DNA from 3 places in the Sinobaca sp. H24 genome. Region 1 is predicted to be linked to each of the others. Evidence: riboswitches for the same ligand, from Rfam matches in the RefSeq annotation. Region 1 holds a riboswitch; each other region holds the start of a gene.

Region 1 (5,657 bases):
CGTAGTTGGAAAACTATGGCTGACTATTCTTTTGTTAGTGCTTGTCGTTCTTCTTATTCTAACGTTTCTTTTGCTGCAGTTTTTGAGCAGTACCATATTTCCGAAGCAGAGGAGCAGTTGACCAATCATGCGAATGTAATGGTCAGCATCCTCGAAGAACAGGACGAAGAAACAACAAGACCGCTGATTGAACGGATGGCTGCTTCCTATAACACGCAGGTAGTTATTATTACAGAGGACGAGGCCTGGTATCCGGAGATAAATCATTCTAATAACATATTTCTTCCGGTGGAGCGGTTTTATGAAGACAATCGTTTATCCGGTGTCATTAATGAGCGTGAAGATGTAACGATGCACGGAGACTTTTTTGGAAGCGGCGAAGAAGATGATGATGAAATCTTTGTCGTTGGCGTTCCATTCGTATCAAACGACGGCGAAGAAAGCTCATTGTTTTTATATCAATCGCTGAATGTGATTGAAGATACGACAGGCGAAACCCAGCAGATTATTTTTTGTCAGCGGGAATTGCTATCATATTAACAACTGTTTTTACCTTTTTTTTATCTACAAGAATTACCGCTCCGCTGCGGAAAATGAGGCAGCTTGCTCTGGATGTTGTTAAAGGGGATTTCGAGACCAAAGTACCAGTCATCTCCAATGATGAGATCGGACAGCTTGGTAATGCGTTCAATCGGATGAGACGGAAATTAAATCAAAATATTACCGAACTCAATCAGGAGAAAGAGCAGCTCAGCCGTATCCTTCTGAGCATGGCGGATGGAGTCATCACTATTGACCGCAAAGGCGCTATTGTTCTGACTAATCCGCCTGCTGACGGTTTCTGCTGGCACTTGAATATCAAAATGAGCAGGAGGGCAAAACAACTCCTCTGCCTAAAGAAATGAAAAAAATATTTCAACAGGTGGTCGGCATGGAACAGGAGCAGCTTTCCGAAATAGATGTACAGGGCCGCAGCTATGCTGTACTAATGACGCCATTATATGATGAAGCGTTTGTCAGAGGTGCTGTAGCGGTGATACGGGACATGACGGAAGAAAGACAGCATGATAAGCTTCGTAAAGACTTTATCGCGAATGTCTCCCATGAACTCAGAACACCGATATCTATGCTGCAGGGCTACAGCGAGGCCATCGTAGACGGCATTGCAGCAACAGAAGAAGAGAAAAAGAGATAGGCCAGATTATTTATGAAGAGTCACTGAGGATGGGGCGTCTTGTTAATGAAACTGCTGGACCTGGCCCGTATGGAAGCAGGATATCTTCACCTGGAAAAGAATGGATGGACGTTAAAGCTTTAACGGAAAAAATGGAAAAGAAATTTCAAGGGCTTTCCTCAGAAGCAGAGCTGACGCTGGAGTCTTCTGTAAAAGGAGATGAACCATTTATTCTGGCGGATGCTGATCGAATAGAGCAGGTGTTAACAAACCTCGTGCATAATGCGATCCGGCATACTGAAGCCGGGGGCGCGTTCTTTGGAAATGTCGAACAGCTCCGACGGTTTATCCGCCGCTGTCGTTGACAATGGCACGGGAATACCTGATGAAGATCTGCCATTTATTTTTGAAAGGTTTTATAAAGCGGATAAAGCGCGGACGCGGAGCAAGGGAGGTACCGGACTTGGTCTGGCTATCGCCAAGAATATCGTAGAAGCACATGGTGGATACATTGCTGCGCAGAGCAGAATGAATGAGGGAACGACCTTTCGTTTTTATATCCCTTCTGATAATGAAAAAATGAAGAATGGTAGGAGGGGAAAAAATGAAAGCCTGGTTTGAGGAGCATTTTCAAGAGGATTATTTAAAAGTATATGACCATCGGGATGAAACAAAAGCGGCTGGAGAACTTCAGTCGCTGATGTCTTACATGCCTATGGAAAAAGGAATGAAGGCTGTCGATTTATGCTGTGGAAATGGAAGACACGCCAGGTGGCTCGGCAGAAAGGGAATTGATGTCACAGGAATTGACCTCTCCCCGGCGCTCTTAAAGAAGGCCATTGATCTTACAAATGATCTTCCTGTTCAGTACAGACGCGCCGATATCCGGACTGTTGATATTAAACAGGAATTCGAGGCCGCATTTAACGTGTTTACAAGCTTCGGTTATTTTCTTGAAGATGAAGAAAATGAACTTGTTTTTCAAAAAGCATCTGATGCGCTGCTTCCCGGCGGATGGTTTTTATTTGATTATTTAAACCCTTCGTATGTCCGTGAAAATCTTATTGCACACGATGAAACGGAAAAAGACGGTATGATCGTCATTCAGGAAAGACATGCCGGCAGGGATTATGTCGAAAAGAAGATTACAATTAAAGAAGATGGAGCAGAAAGACGATATGTAGAGCGGGTTAAGCTTTATGAGGAAGAACAGCTGCGTCGCATGCTCGAACGATATCAGCTTGAACCTGTACATTTCTTCGGGGATTATAATGCGGCTGCATACGATTACAGCAGATCTCCCCGGCAGATTTTTATTTGCCGGAAAAAAGGATAAGTGATTTGCTCGATAATTGCTGTGCATCGAACACTGATAATGTATACTAAAGAAGATTGTCCTAATAAATAGAATATACTATATATGGTCGGAAAGAATATTCTTTCCGTTAAAAGGGAAACCGGTGAAATGCCGGTACGGTCCCGCCACTGTAAGTGCAGCTTTCAAAGAAGCAGTCCACTGTTCTGTAAGAACGGGAAGGATCTTTGAATTGGGCATAAGTCAGGATACCTGCCATATATGTAATCGGTGCTGCACTCTCGGGGATAAGAGGATGCCGGATATAAAGCGTTTTGGCTGCGTGCGGCCGCTGCGTATGTCCGCTCTTTCCATTTCAGGGAAGAGCTTTTCTTATTATCTTACATAGAGCTCAATGAAAAGTACTGGCATTCTGGATTTGCAGGATATACCAACTTAGGGGGAAATGATATGAAAAAAGCGCTATTGTTAACAATGACGGTTGGAATGGCAGCAGGGCTTGCTGCCTGCGGCGGTGAAACAGAAGAAGGACAAGAACAGGAAAACGCTGAAGAAGAAAACACGAGCAGGCGGAAGGATATCCTGTAACCGTGACCGACGGCATGGGAGAAGAAGTAACGATTGAAGAAGAACCTGAAATATTGTCAGTCTGCTGCCAAGTAATACAGAAATCGCATTTGCTCTCGGACTGGAAGATCAGATCGTTGGCGTGACTGATTTTGATACGTATCCGGAAGAAGCTCAGGAAAAACAGAGTGTAGGCGGACTCGATTTTGATGTAGAAACAGTTCTCTCTCTCGAGCCGGATCTTATTTTGACCGATTCTTCTGCTGCACAGAATTCTGAAGAGGGGTTGAATCAGCTTGAAGAAGCGGGGGCAGAGATTCTTATCGTAAATGATGCTACGTCATTTGAAGAGACATACGATACGATCGATATGATTGGTCAGGCTACCGGAACAGAGGAAGAAGCTTCCACTATAGTGGAAACGATGCAGGAAGACGTGGCCTCTATTGAAGAAACAGCCTCTGAAATTTCTGAGGAAGACCGCAAAACCGTCTGGGTGGAAGTAGATGCGCCGCCGCCTGATATCTATACTACGGACAAAATACGTTTATGGATGAAATGCTTGATATCATTCAGGCTGATAATGCGGCTGCCGAAGAAGAGGGCTGGGTTCCTTATACAGAAGAGATGCTGTGGCCTCAACCCGGATGTTATCGTTACAACATACGGATTTAGAGTGGAAAATTCTACGGAGAACATCTTAAACCGCGATGGCTGGTCTGATGTGCCTGCAGTAGAAAATGAAGAAGTTTATGATTTAGAGAGCGATCTGGTAAGCCGCCCGGGACCACGTTTAACAGATGGTCTGCAGCATATGGCAGAAGTGGTGTATCCGGATGTCTTTACTGAAGAGCAGTAAGCCGGCTGCTTATATTGCAGCTCTGGCATTTTTAGCAGCGAGTATTGTAGTAGGGGTTTCTGTTGGAAGTGTGCAGGTGCCATTTGCAACAAGTGCAGAAATTATCGGGCGTACCGCGCTCGGCCTCGACTTCCCGCCTCATCTGGATACAACGTTTGTTAATATTATTAAAGAAATAAGGCTGCCTAGAGTTTTGTTAGCGGTTCTTGTAGGGGCAGGGCTTGCAATCGCAGGCGCTGCCTTTCAAGGATTATTAAAAAACCCATTGGCGGACCCTTATACTCTAGGTGTATCTTCAGGTTCTTCTCTTGGGGCGGTAACAGTTATATTTTTAGGTCTTTCGATTCCTGGACTCGGTCGGTTTACCCTGCCGGCTGTCAGCGTTTTGTTTGGAATGATTACGCTCTTGCTTCTGCTTGGGTTTGTTAAAGCGATTGAGCGCAGCCTTTCCACAGAAACGATTATTTTAGCAGGCATCATTTTTAGTTCATTTTTAGGTTCGTTAATATCATTGATGATTGCTTTAACAGGAGATGAGCTCAGACAGATTATCAGCTGGCTTATGGGAAGTGTGGCGATGAGAGGGTGGGAATACGTAGGATTGATTCTGCCTTTCTTTATCGTAGGCTGCCTGATTTTATTATGGAATGCGAAAGAGCTGAATGCGCTTGTTTTTGGAGAAGAAACGGCAAAGACGCTGGGAGTGAATACAAAAGTCCGGCGAATGGCGATATTAGCTGCCGCTTCTATTATTACCGGTTCGGCAGTGGCAGTATCTGGAACTATTGGATTTGTTGGGCTCGTTGTACCTCATTTAACCCGATTGATCTGGGGCCCGGATCACAGGCATTTGCTGCCGCTTTCGATGCTTATCGGCGGAGGGTTTCTGGCACTGACAGATCTGCTGGCCCGTACGATTATTGCACCGACGGAGCTTCCGATTGGTGTTATTACGGCAGTAGCAGGGGCTCCGGTTTTTGGACTGCTGCTTTTCCAACAGCGGCGTCTGTCAAGACAAATTGGAAAAAGGAGGTAGACAGATGCTGTTTGACGTTCATCAGCTCACGGCTGGATACGGTGGAGAAGATGTTATTAAAGACATTTCCTTAACGGTACAAGAGCATGAAATTTTTGGTATTATCGGTCCGAACGGCAGTGGAAAGTCAACCCTTCTTAAATGTATGTACCGCGGACTTGAAACGGATTCCGGATCTATTGAAATAGACGGTCGTGCGCTTTTGACCTATTCCAATAAAGATCTTGCTAAAAAAATTGCCGTTCTTCCCCAGCACACGGAAACAACTTTTTCCTATACGGCCAGGCAGGTCGTGGAACTTGGCCGCTATCCGCATCAAAGCGGCTGGTTCAACAACACTAAAATAGAAGACAAGAGAATCGTGGACAAGGCAATGCAGGAAACAAGAGTAGAATCCTTTGCAGATCTTCCAATGGAAACACTAAGCGGAGGTGAAAAACAGCGGGTGCTTTTAGCCCGTGCTCTTGCGCAGGAGCCCCAGATTCTCCTTCTGGATGAGCCGACAAATCATTTGGATATTTCTCATCAAATGAATCTGCTTAATACACTTAGGGAATGGACCAGCGCGGGCAAAATAACCGTCGTAGCTATACTGCATGATTTGAATATGGCAGCGATGTTTTGTGACCGCCTGATGCTTCTTGATGAAGGCAGGGATGCAGGAACGGGTAAACCAGGAACTGTGCTGAAAAAAGATAAAATTGAG
Region 2 (5,657 bases), on a different contig from region 1:
GCCGAAAATTTCATGTTCTTTTACAGCCAGGGAAATATTTTTAATGACAGCTTCTCCACCATATCCTGCCGTAAGCTGATGAACGTTAAGCAGCATCTGTCTACCTCCTTTTTCCAATTTGTCTTGTCAGACGTCTCTGCTGGAAAAGCAGAAGCCCGAATACCGGCGCACCGGCTACCGCCGTTATGACTCCTATCGGCAGTTCTGTCGGCGCGATAATCGTACGGGCCAGCAGATCCGTAAGTGCCAGAAATCCACCGCCGATCAGCATAGAGAGCGGCAGCAGGTGGCGGTGATCCGGTCCCCAGATGAGACGGGTCAGATGGGGTATAACAAGTCCGACAAATCCGATGGTTCCGGATACCGCTACGGCAGAGCCGGTAATAATCGAAGCCGCGGCTAATATTGCCAACCGCCGGACTTTTGTATTCACTCCGAGCGTTTTCGCCGTTTCTTCTCCAAAAACGAGAGCGTTCAGCTCTTTGGCATTCCACAATAAGATAAGACAGCCCACGATAAAAAACGGCAGAATCAGCCCTACATATTCCCATCCTCTCATCGCCACGCTGCCCATGATCCAGCTGATAATCTGACGAAGTTCATCGCCTGTCAGGGCAATCATTAACGATATTAACGAGCCTAAGAACGAGCTGAAGATAATACCGGCTAGAATAATCGTCTCCGTGGAAAGGCTTCGTTCAATTGCTTTTACAAAACCGAGCAGCAGCAGAAGTGTGATCATGCCAAACAGAACGCTCACTGCCGGAAGAGTAAAACGGCCAAGTCCCGGTATGGAAAGTCCTAAAAACAACACGGTAACCGCTCCCAGGGAAGAACCTGACGAAACGCCGAGCGTGTAGGGGTCGGCAAGCGGATTTTTCAATAATCCTTGAAAGGCAGCGCCTGCAATTGCAAGCCCTGCCCCTACAAGAACCGCTAACAAAACCCTAGGCAGCCTTATTTCTTTAATAATATTTACGAATGTAGTATCAAGGTGAGATGGAAAATCAAGTCCGAGAGCTGTCCGCCCTATAATTTCTGCACTTACGAAAAATGGTACCTGAACACTTCCTACCGAAACCCCGACTACAATACTTGCGACTAGAAATACAAAGGCTGCAATATAGGCTGCCGGCTTACTGTTCTTCAGTAAAGACATCCGGATACACCACTTCTGCCATCTGCTGCAGACCGTCTGTCAACCTTGGTCCCGGACGGCTTACAAGATCGCTGTCTAAATCATGTACTTCTTCACTTTCAACAGCAGGAACATCCGACCACCCGTCGCGATTTAAAATATTTTCTGTGGAATTCTCCACCCTGAAGCCGTACGTGGTAACGATAACATCCGGGTTCAGTGCAACAACATCCTCTTCTGTGTAAGGGACCCAGCCTTCTTCTTCAGCAGCTGCGTTATCAGCCTGAATAATATCAAGCATTTCATCCATAAATGTATTCTGTCCGGTAGTAAAGATATTCGGCGGCGCGTCTACTTCCACCCAGACGGTTTTACGGTCTTCCTCGGAAATGGCAGAAGCTGTCTCTTCGATAGAAGCGACGTCTTCTTCCATTGTTTCTACTATAGAAGAGGCTTCTTCCTCTGTCCCTGTAGCCTGGCCGATCATATTGATTGTATTATACGTCTCTTCAAATGAAGTAGCATCGTTTACTACAAGAATTTCTGCTCCCGCTTCTTCAAGCTGGTTTAATCCTTCTTCTGAATTCTGGACAGCAGATGAATCAGTTAAAATAAGATCGGGTTCAAGAGAAAGAACTGTTTCGACGTCAAAATCGAGACCGCCTACACTTTGTTTTTCCTGAGCTTCTTCCGGGTACGTATCAAAATCTGTTACTCCTACTATCTGATCTCCGAGTCCCAGCGCAAAAGCAATTTCTGTATTACTTGGCAGCAGGCTGACAATATTCTCCGGCTCTTCTTCAATCGTTATTTCTTCTCCCATTCCGTCTGTGATCGTTACGGGATAACCTTCTGCCTGTTCTGAACTTTCCTGCTCTGAACTTTCCTGCTCTGAACTCTCCTGGCCTTGTTCTTCTTCCGTTTCTCCGCCGCAGGCAGCAAGTGCAGCTGCCATTCCAGCGGTCATTGTTAGTAAAAGTGCTTTTTTCATATTGGTTTCCCCCTTGTGTAGTATGTCCTAAAAATCCAGAAAAATCAGGAGCCTGTCGTTAAGCTCTATGTAAGATAATAAGAAAAGCTCTTCCCTGAAATGGGAAGAGCGGATAAGCGTTCCAGCTTTAAGCAGCTGAACCATATTATATCCGGCATCCTCTTATCCCCGAGAGTGCAGCACCGATTACATATATGGCAGGTATCCTGACTTATGCCCAATTCAAAGATCCTTCCCGTTCATACAGAACAGTGGACTGCTTCTTTGAAAGCTGCACTTACAGTGGCGGGACCGTACCGGCATCTCACCGGTTTCCCTTTTAACGGAAAGAGCACTCTTTCCGACCATATACATGATATTCTATTCATTTATAAGGACAATCCTCTATAGTATACATCATCAGCCCGCGATACACAGCAATTATTGGGAGGATTCCTCCCCTTTTTTCCGGCAGATAAAAATCTGCCGCGGTGACCTGCTGTTATCATATTCCGCAGCGCTGTAATCCCCAAAGAAATACACCGGTTCGAGATCATATCTTTGCAGCATCTGCCTGAGCTGATGCTGTTCATAGAGTTTGACCCGTTCTACATATCTTCTTTCCGTTCCGTTTTCCTTGATCGTAATTTTTTTCTCCACATAGTCCTGCCCGGCACGCCGTTCCTGAAGGACCGTCATGCCGTCCCGTTCCGATTCATCAAAGGGGACAAGGTTTTTACGGACATAAGCGGGATTTAAATAATCAAACAAAAACCACCCGCCCGGTATTAACGCATCGGCTGCCTTTTGAAAGACCAGCTCATTTTCTTCATCTTCGAGAAAATAGCCAAAGCTTGTAAATACGTTAAACGCTGCTTCAAATTCCTGTTTGAGCTCCACCGTACGAATATCTGCGCGTCTGTACTGTACCGGAAGGTCATTTGTGAGATCGATGGCTTTTTTCAAAAGCGCCGGGGATAGGTCAATTCCTGTTACATCAATGCCTTTTCTGCCCAGCCATCTGGCGTGCCTGCCGTTTCCACAGCACAAATCAACTGCTTTCATTCCTTTTCTCATCGGCATATAGGACATAAGCGACTGCAGTTCTCCGGCCGCTTTCGCTTCATCCCGGTGGTCGTAGACTTTTAGATAATCTTCCTGAAAGTGTTCCTCAAACCAGGCTTTCATTTCTTTCCCTCCTATTGTTCTTCATTTTTTTCATAATCAGAAGGGATATAAAAACGAAACGTGGTTCCCTCATTCATTCTGCTCTGGGCTGCTATATAACCGCCATGGGCTTCCACGATATTTTTGGCGATGGCCAGGCCAAGTCCGGTGCCGCCCTTGCTGCGGGTCCGCGCTTTATCTGCTTTATAAAAACGTTCGAAAATAAATGGCAGATCTTCCTCCGGTATTCCAGTACCGTTATCAATGACAGCTGCAGTTAAACCGTCCGGACTATTTGTCATTTCCAGCAGTACACTGCCTCCTGCTTCCGTATGGCGGATCGCATTGTGCACCAGGTTTGTTAACACCTGCTCTATCCGGTCAGCGTCAGCAAAAATAAAAGCTTCGTCTCCTTTTACGGAAGACTGCAGCGTCAGCCCTGCTTCCGAAGAGAGCCCCTGAAATTTCTTTTCCATTTTATCCGTTAAGGTTTTAACATCCATCCACTCTTTTTCCAGATGAAGATAACCTGCCTCCATGCGGGCGAGATCAAGCAGCTCATTTACGAGGCGCCCCATACGAAGTGACTCTTCGTATATAATCTGACCTATTTCTTTTTTCTCTTCTTCGGTCGAAGCAATGCCGTCTACAATAGCTTCGCTGTACCCCTGAAGCATGGATATAGGTGTCCGGAGTTCATGGGAGACATTTGCGATAAAGTCTTTCCTAAGCTTGTCGTGCTGCCGTTCCTCTGTCATGTCACGGATAACCGCCACCGCTCCTCTGACAAACGTTTCATCGTATAACGGCGTCATCAGAACAGCATAGCTTCTTCCCTGCACGTCCACCTCTGCCAGCTGCTCCTGTTCCATGCCGACTACCTGCTGGAAGATTTTTTTCATTTCTTTTGGAAGCGGCGTTGTCCGGCCTTCCTGTTCATTCTGGTATTCCAGAGCCAGCAGAAACCGGTCTGCAGGTGGATTGGTCAATACGACCGCCCCTTTCCGGTCTATCGTGATCACGCCGTCTGCCATGCTGAGAAGTATCCGGCTGAGCTGTTCTTTTTCCTGATTCAGCTCTGTAATGTTTTGGTTTAATTTCCGCCGCATCCGGTTAAATGCATTTCCCAGCTGACCGATTTCATCATTGGATATGACCGGCACTTTTGTTTCGAAATCACCTTTGACGACATCAAGCGCCAGCTGTCTCATTTTCCGAAGCGGTGCGGTAATTCTGGTAGATAGAAAGAAAGTAAACACAGTCGTAAGAATGATTGCAATACCGGCGGATAACAGAATTATCTGCTGGGTTTCTCCGGTCGTATCTTCAATTACATTAAGCGACTGGTATAAAAATAAGGAACTTTCTTCTCCATCAGTGGAGACAAAGGGCACACCAACAACGAAAATTTCATCATTTTCTTCGCCGCTTCCCGAAAAATCCCCATGCATCGTTACATCTTCACGCTCATTAATGACACCGGATAAACGGTTATCTTCATAAAAGCGTTCCACCGGCAGAAATATGTTATTGGCATGATCAATGGCCGGATACCATGGTTCGTCTTCTGTAATAACGAGCACCTGCGTATTATATGAGGCAGCCATTCGTTCGATCAAAGGCCTTGTAGTTTCCTCTTCCTGTTCTTCAAGAATGCTCACCATCACATTCGCGTGATTAGTGAGCTGTTCTTCTGCTTCGGAAATATGATACTGCTCAAAAAACTGAAGCAGCAGAAACGTCAGGATAAGAAGAACTACAAGCACTAATAAAAGAATAGTCAGCCACAGCTTTCCAACTACGCTCCGCCAAATCATTAGTCTTTCGCTGCCTCAAATTTATAGCCGACCCCCCATACTGTCGAGATCATATTCGCCGCTTCTTCTGAAATCCGGCTTAATTTTTCACGCAGGCGTTTTACGTGTGTGTCTACTGTTCTAAGGTCGCCGAAAAAGTCATAGTTCCACACATCTTTTAATAGCTGCTCACGGGAAAAGACTTTGTCCGGCGACTGGGCAAGATATAACAGCAGTTCATATTCTTTTGGTGTCAGTCCTACGGCTTTTCATTTACCGTTACCGGTGTGCATCATTATCGATGGTTAAATGAGGAAACACCAGTACGTTTTTCGCTTCTGTTTCCGTCTGTAGAAATTTAGTAGCTGAGGATCTGCGCAGAAGTGCCTTAATCCGGAGAATAACCTCCCTTGGACTGAACGGTTTTACAATATAGTCATCTGCGCCGATTTCAAAGCCCTGTACACGATTGGCTTCTTCTCCTTTCGCGGTAAGCATGATAACAGGCGTCGCTTTCGTTTTCCGGAGCTCCTGACAGACTTCCTCTCCATCCATGCCGGGAAGCATCAGATCCAGAAGAATAACG
Region 3 (5,657 bases), on a different contig from region 1:
TTCGATGATTTCTTCTTTGGAATAATCGCGTAAAAGCGTACTATCGTATACTCCTTTGCTTCCAAGTGTCTTTAACAGGCCGTAAAGCGAACCGTATTTATCTTCTGCGTCATACGCCCTGTTTTTGGCAGCTTCTTTATACAGCTTCTTTAGATAAATTCGTGCAGCTACATAAGTCCACTGCGGACCGTTTCTGTCGATTCTCTCGGAAGCCTGCAGTGTAAGAAGCTGGGTAATCTGATCAGCTGAATAGCTGTCTTTATAAGACACGTTGGAAACAACGGCTTCTCTTCTTTATCCAAATCTGGAAATCCATCTGTCACTTCGTCTATATAGGCTTCCAGTCTTTGCTTTTCAAAAGCCAGGGTGCGGCTGCCGTTATCTTTAAATATTACTGTCATTCTACACTCTCCTTAGTTCACTTCCTGCGTCCATCTTCCCGGACGAGGCGGGCGGCTTCTGTCATATTCTTTAATGCATCTACTGTTTCCGGAATGTCTCTTGTTTTAGTCCGCAGTCTGGATTAATCCAGAAAAGGGATGGCGGCAGTACCTGCAGGGCGCGGTCAATCATCTGCAGCATCTCCTTGGTGTCCGGTACTCTTGGGGCTGTGGATATCATAAACCCCGAGGCCGATACCTTTGTCATAAACCGCCGTCTCAAATGCCTCAATAAGTTCGCCGTGGCTTCTTGATGTTTCGATGGAAATAACATCTGCATCCATAGCGCGTATCGATTCAATCATATCCTGGAATTCGCTGTAGCACATGTGCGTATGAATCTGTGTTGTGTTTTTAACGTTGGATGTAGCCAGACGGAAGGCACGAACGGCCCAGTCAAGATAGTCTTCGTGCTCGCTGTGTTTCAGCGGCAGGCCTTCACGGATAGCAGGCTCATCTACTTGAATCATTTCAATGCCGGCTTTCTCAAGAGCCTCTACTTCTTTGCTCAGCGCTGCGGCGATCTGATTTGTCACGTCGCGTTCTTCCATATCATCTCGGACAAAAGACCATTGCAGGATAGTGACCGGTCCGGTAAGCATGCCTTTCATCGGTTTGTCCGTCAGAGACTGCGCGTACTCGGATTCTTTCACTGTCATCGGCTCTGTCCATTCTACATCTCCATAAATAACAGGAGGCTTTACGCAGCGGGATCCATAGGACTGTACCCAGCCATAGGCGGTAAAGGCAAAGCCTTCCAGTTTCTCCCCGAAGAATTCAACCATATCATTGCGCTCAAACTCTCCGTGCACGTAAACATCCAGGCCAATGTCTTCTTGAATGTGCACCCATTCTTTAATCTTATCGTTAATAAATGTATCGTATTCTTCTTTTGAGATCGTTCCTTTTTTCACGCTCTCTGGCTACACGAACTTCTTTCGTCTGCGGAAAGCTGCCTATTGTAGTAGTAGGAAACAGCGGAAGCTGCCATTTTTCCTGCTGGACGGCGCGGCGCTCGCTGAAAGCTGCCGGCCTTGAGGAAGGAATGCTCTCTGTAACAGATTCAGGCGCTTTTGTTCTCCACTCCGATTCTGCCAAAGCTTTAACGGCACGATTGCTTTTCTGAAGAACTTCCGTGTTCCCCTCACTTAATGCCGTGCGTAAATCTTTAATTTCGTCCAGCTTTTCGTTCGCAAAAGAAAGAGCTTCCTGTAATACAGGGTTAAGCTTCGTTTCATTCTGAACGGTAACTGGAACGTGCTGCAGGCTGCAGGACGGCTGAATCCAAATCCGGTCTGATGACACGGCTTTTTGTATGGTTTGGATATCTACGCTCTTTTTTTATACCGTCGCTTTTCCAAATGTTTCTTCCATCAATAATGCCGGCTCCAATTATTTTATCTTCAAATCCATGAGTACGGAGAGACTCCGTATTCTTTTCCTTACCATGCACAAAATCAAGTCCTATACCGGCGACAGGGAGGGCAGTGATCTTCTCGTAATGGTCCACACCTTCGAAATATGTCTGCAGCATAATAGAAATTCCCGGTACTTCGTCTGCAAAAAAGACGATAGGCCTTCTCCAGGTGGAGAATATCTTGCTCCGGAAAGGAAGCTACCAGCGAAGGCTCATCCATTTGAACCCATTGCACGCCTTCCTGCTTCAGTTCCTGAAGAACCTGTACATATAAAGGAAGAAGCTGATCAAGCAGCTTTCCGAAATCTGCCTCATCATATCCTTTCGCTAGCTTTAAAAAGGTAATAGGGCCGATAATAACCGGCTTTCCTTCTATTCCAAGCTCCTGCTTTGCCTGGCGATACGCTTCAAGCGGTATATTTTTTGTCAGACGGGGCACCGCATGTTCCATTTCCGGCACAATATAGTGGTAATTCGTGTTAAACCATTTGGTCATTTCAGAAGCCTGAGCATGTTCTGACCCTCTTGCCATAGCAAAATAGGCACTATCAGGTATTTCGTTGCTGAACGATCCAAATCGTTCCGGCACGATATTAAACATAACCGACATATCAAGCATCTGGTCATAATAAGTAAAGTCATTTACGGGAATCCAATCAATTCCACGCTGCTGCTGTTTAGCAAGAGACTCCAGGCGGAGCTTTTTCATTTCCGCTTTCCATTCTTCGTGCGTTATGTTCTTTTTCCAAAATGATTCCAGTGCTTTTTTCCATTCTCTGTTCTCTCCAAGCCTCGGATAGCCGAGGCTGCTTGTTGTCCATGTGCTCATTTGTACAATATCCTCCCTTTTTTACTAGTCCTAAAGCGTTTCTAATACGCCCATGTCATAAAAAAGGAGTATTTCTGCTCTGCACTAAGGGAGAGTGCATAAAGAAATACCCCCGGGTCGTATATGACACGCTCAGGAACACCCGTCCTATCTCCCGTAGGTAAAAATCGGTGTTGGTAAAATAGGCAGGTCTCCTGGCTCCAGCGTCATCATCACAGCAGGCCTTCCCGGGGCATCAGCTCCCAGTGGCACATAATAACTATGACTCCTCTGTTACAGTGGCGGGACCGCGACGGCTTTGCACCGTTCTTCCCTTTTCAGTCTGATATTGAAAATCAGAGCACCTATTTCCACTAATATGGTTTTGTTGTAGACAAACTATATCTTTTTTGAAGCAGCGTGTCAAGGCATGTCTGCTTCATATTTATGTAAAAAGGCGTAAATATAGCATATATTGAATAAAATAATTTTTTTCGTCCATATTTAGTGTTAAGTATCCCGATATAATTACTTAGTATTGAGCAGAACAAAAGCAGCAGGAAGGACCTGCTGCTTTTGTAATATTCGTATTATTGTTTGACGGATCCATGAGGGTCAATAACAAATTTTTTCGCTACACCACTGTCGAAATCCTGATAGCCGTGAGGGGCCTCATCCAGATTAATCAGCGTTGCATTAACAGCTTTTGCAATTTCCGCCTTACCGGACATAATCGCCTTCATTAAATCACGGTTATACTGCATAGCCGGTGTCTGACCAGTTACAAACGTATGGGCTTTGGCCCAGCCAAGACCAAACCTTACTTTAAGAGAACCTACTTTTGAATCCTCATCTGAAGCACCTGGATCTTCCGTTACGTATAAACCGGGAATTCCAAGCTTCCCTCCAACACGTGTTACATCCATGATAGTATTCAACACAATGGCCGGCTGCTCTCCTCCGCCTTCTCCATGTCCGGATGCTTCAAATCCTACGGCATCGACCGCGCAGTCGACTACAGGCTCTCCAAGAAGCTGATCAATCTGCTCTCCCAGATTATCATGCTGTCTCAAGTTCACTGTTTCGCATCCAAAGCTTCTTGCCTGCTTAAGCCGATCTTCGTTCAGATCGCCGACAATAACGGTAGAGGCTCCCAGAAGCTGTGCAGAGTGGGCAGCTGCAAGTCCTACCGGTCCTGCGCCTGCAATATATACAGTGGACCCGGTTCGTACTCCGGCTGAATATACGCCATGATAGCCGGTTGGGAAAATATCCGACAGCATCGTAAGGTCCATTATTTTCTCCATTGCCAGATCTTTATCCGGAAACTTCAGCAGCTGAAAATCAGCATAAGGAACCATAACATATTCCGATTGGCCGCCGACCCAGCCGCCCATATCTACGTATCCATAGGCACCGCCCGGTCGTTCCGGATTTACATTCAGGCAGACGTGCGTATTCTGTTCTTTACACATCTGGCACCTTCCGCATGCAATATTGAAAGGCACAGAGCAGAGATCGCCTTTTTTAATAAACTCCACGTCTCTGCCTACTTCAATAACTTCGCCCGTTATTTCATGGCCGAGCGCGAGCCCTTCCGGTGCCGTAGTACGTCCTCTTACCATATGCTGATCGCTTCCGCATATATTGGTTGTTACAACTTTCAGGATAACTCCATGCTCACACTTTCTCCCTACGTTAGATTTAGGAACGCCGGGACCCTCTTTTAAAATAAGTTCAGGGTAGCCAATATCCTCAATTTCTACTTTTCCTTTTCCACGATAGACAACTGCTTTGTTCATATGAATCCGTCCCTTCTTTTTGCTTTATGCTTTCCAGGAGTTTCTTTTCACATGTAGTAGGTTTAAAACCACGACGTTGATGACGGGATATATAGAAAAATGAAGATGAAGCTGAAAATGTTCTGGAAGCATCACCCCTCTCAATATTCAGTAAAACGTAATCATTCTTTTTTAATATATTAAAAATTCAGACTATTTACACGAGTCAAAAATAAAGCGCTATCACTATTGTAATGGATTTTCCTTTTTTTAGCGACCTTTTGTTCAGGGCTTTTTTATTTTTACCCATATAAAATAAGTATTGGCAATGTTTCAAGAAGAATAGACTTTTGAAAGGATGTTTGTTATTTTAATTAAGGCCCTTTGTAACTTGAAAAATTATACATTCTATACAAATATAACTTTTCAGTATCTTAGTATATTAAAAAACAAAATAAAAAAGCTCTTTGTACCAAACGGTACAAAGAGCTTTAAGATAATAGTATTAGTGCAGGGTCATATTCGTTTCGCCAAAAAGATTAGAATAAGGCCAACGATTAAACCACCGATACCTACTCCCAAAATGCCTGTTCCTGCTCCGAAAAGAGAAGTAATAAGATTGATTACACCTGCTATTGCTAAAACATAACCTATAATGAGTACGATTTTACTTAACATATTATACCCTCCTTTATATGTTGATACTATAATATACCCTTCATTTATATATTTAATCTACTTATTTATGGAATGAGCAGAAGAAAGCAGATTTTTTATGCTTTTTGGAGAAATTACGTTACTATAAATATAAAGTGGACAAATGTCCCATAAGGAGAGACGACTAATGAAAAACATCAACGAAGCATATAGACCGGGAGATGAAAGCATTCTTGTCTGTGTTTTTTTTTCCACCGGATGCTGAACGCCTAATACGCAGAGGATCAACAATTGCCAAATCCTTTAATGCTCCTCTTCATGTTATTACTGTAGAAAATTCCAGAGAAGATGAAGACTACCTGGAAAACCAGCAGAATCATGAAGAATGGCAGCGATTGTCTGATGAGTACAATGCTGATTTCACTATTGAACCGGCGAATGGCAGAAAAGTAGCAGAAGTCATTGTAGACGTAGCCAAAGAACGGGAAATCACCCAGATTGTTATCGGTAAAAGCGCCCGCAGCAAATGGCAGGAGCTTACAAAAGGAGCTATT

Evidence for each region. A riboswitch is a leader RNA that binds a small molecule or an ion and turns the genes downstream of it on or off. The one in region 1 is predicted to bind cobalamin.
Region 2: it holds a riboswitch for cobalamin, as region 1 does, so the genes downstream of both, MMY81_RS04305 (ABC transporter substrate-binding protein) here and MMY81_RS13475 (ABC transporter substrate-binding protein) in region 1, are expected to answer to the same signal.
Region 3: it holds a riboswitch for cobalamin, as region 1 does, so the genes downstream of both, metE (5-methyltetrahydropteroyltriglutamate--homocysteine S-methyltransferase) here and MMY81_RS13475 (ABC transporter substrate-binding protein) in region 1, are expected to answer to the same signal.

Annotation. Positions count from the first base shown of each region.
Region 1 is NZ_JALBWT010000009.1:37,777-43,433, forward strand. Features, by position in the region: partial or broken gene MMY81_RS13460 (ATP-binding protein) at 1-1,795, shown strand, start outside; gene MMY81_RS13465 (class I SAM-dependent methyltransferase) at 1,779-2,510, shown strand; cobalamin riboswitch at 2,579-2,763, shown strand; partial or broken gene MMY81_RS13475 (ABC transporter substrate-binding protein) at 2,940-3,915, shown strand; gene MMY81_RS13480 (FecCD family ABC transporter permease) at 3,893-4,951, shown strand; gene MMY81_RS13485 (ABC transporter ATP-binding protein) at 4,956-5,657, shown strand, end outside.
Region 2 is NZ_JALBWT010000002.1:213,510-219,166, reverse strand. Features, by position in the region: gene MMY81_RS04315 (heme ABC transporter ATP-binding protein) at 1-96, opposite strand, end outside; gene MMY81_RS04310 (FecCD family ABC transporter permease) at 101-1,159, opposite strand; gene MMY81_RS04305 (ABC transporter substrate-binding protein) at 1,137-2,129, opposite strand; cobalamin riboswitch at 2,309-2,493, opposite strand; gene MMY81_RS04300 (class I SAM-dependent methyltransferase) at 2,550-3,296, opposite strand; gene MMY81_RS04295 (ATP-binding protein) at 3,308-5,092, opposite strand; partial or broken gene MMY81_RS04290 (response regulator transcription factor) at 5,092-5,657, opposite strand, start outside.
Region 3 is NZ_JALBWT010000001.1:241,455-247,111, forward strand. Features, by position in the region: partial or broken gene MMY81_RS01380 (ribonucleoside-diphosphate reductase subunit alpha) at 1-401, opposite strand, end outside; partial or broken gene metE (5-methyltetrahydropteroyltriglutamate--homocysteine S-methyltransferase) at 419-2,686, opposite strand; cobalamin riboswitch at 2,854-3,049, opposite strand; gene fdhA (formaldehyde dehydrogenase, glutathione-independent) at 3,256-4,467, opposite strand; gene MMY81_RS01395 (hypothetical protein) at 4,963-5,124, opposite strand; gene MMY81_RS01400 (universal stress protein) at 5,343-5,657, shown strand, end outside.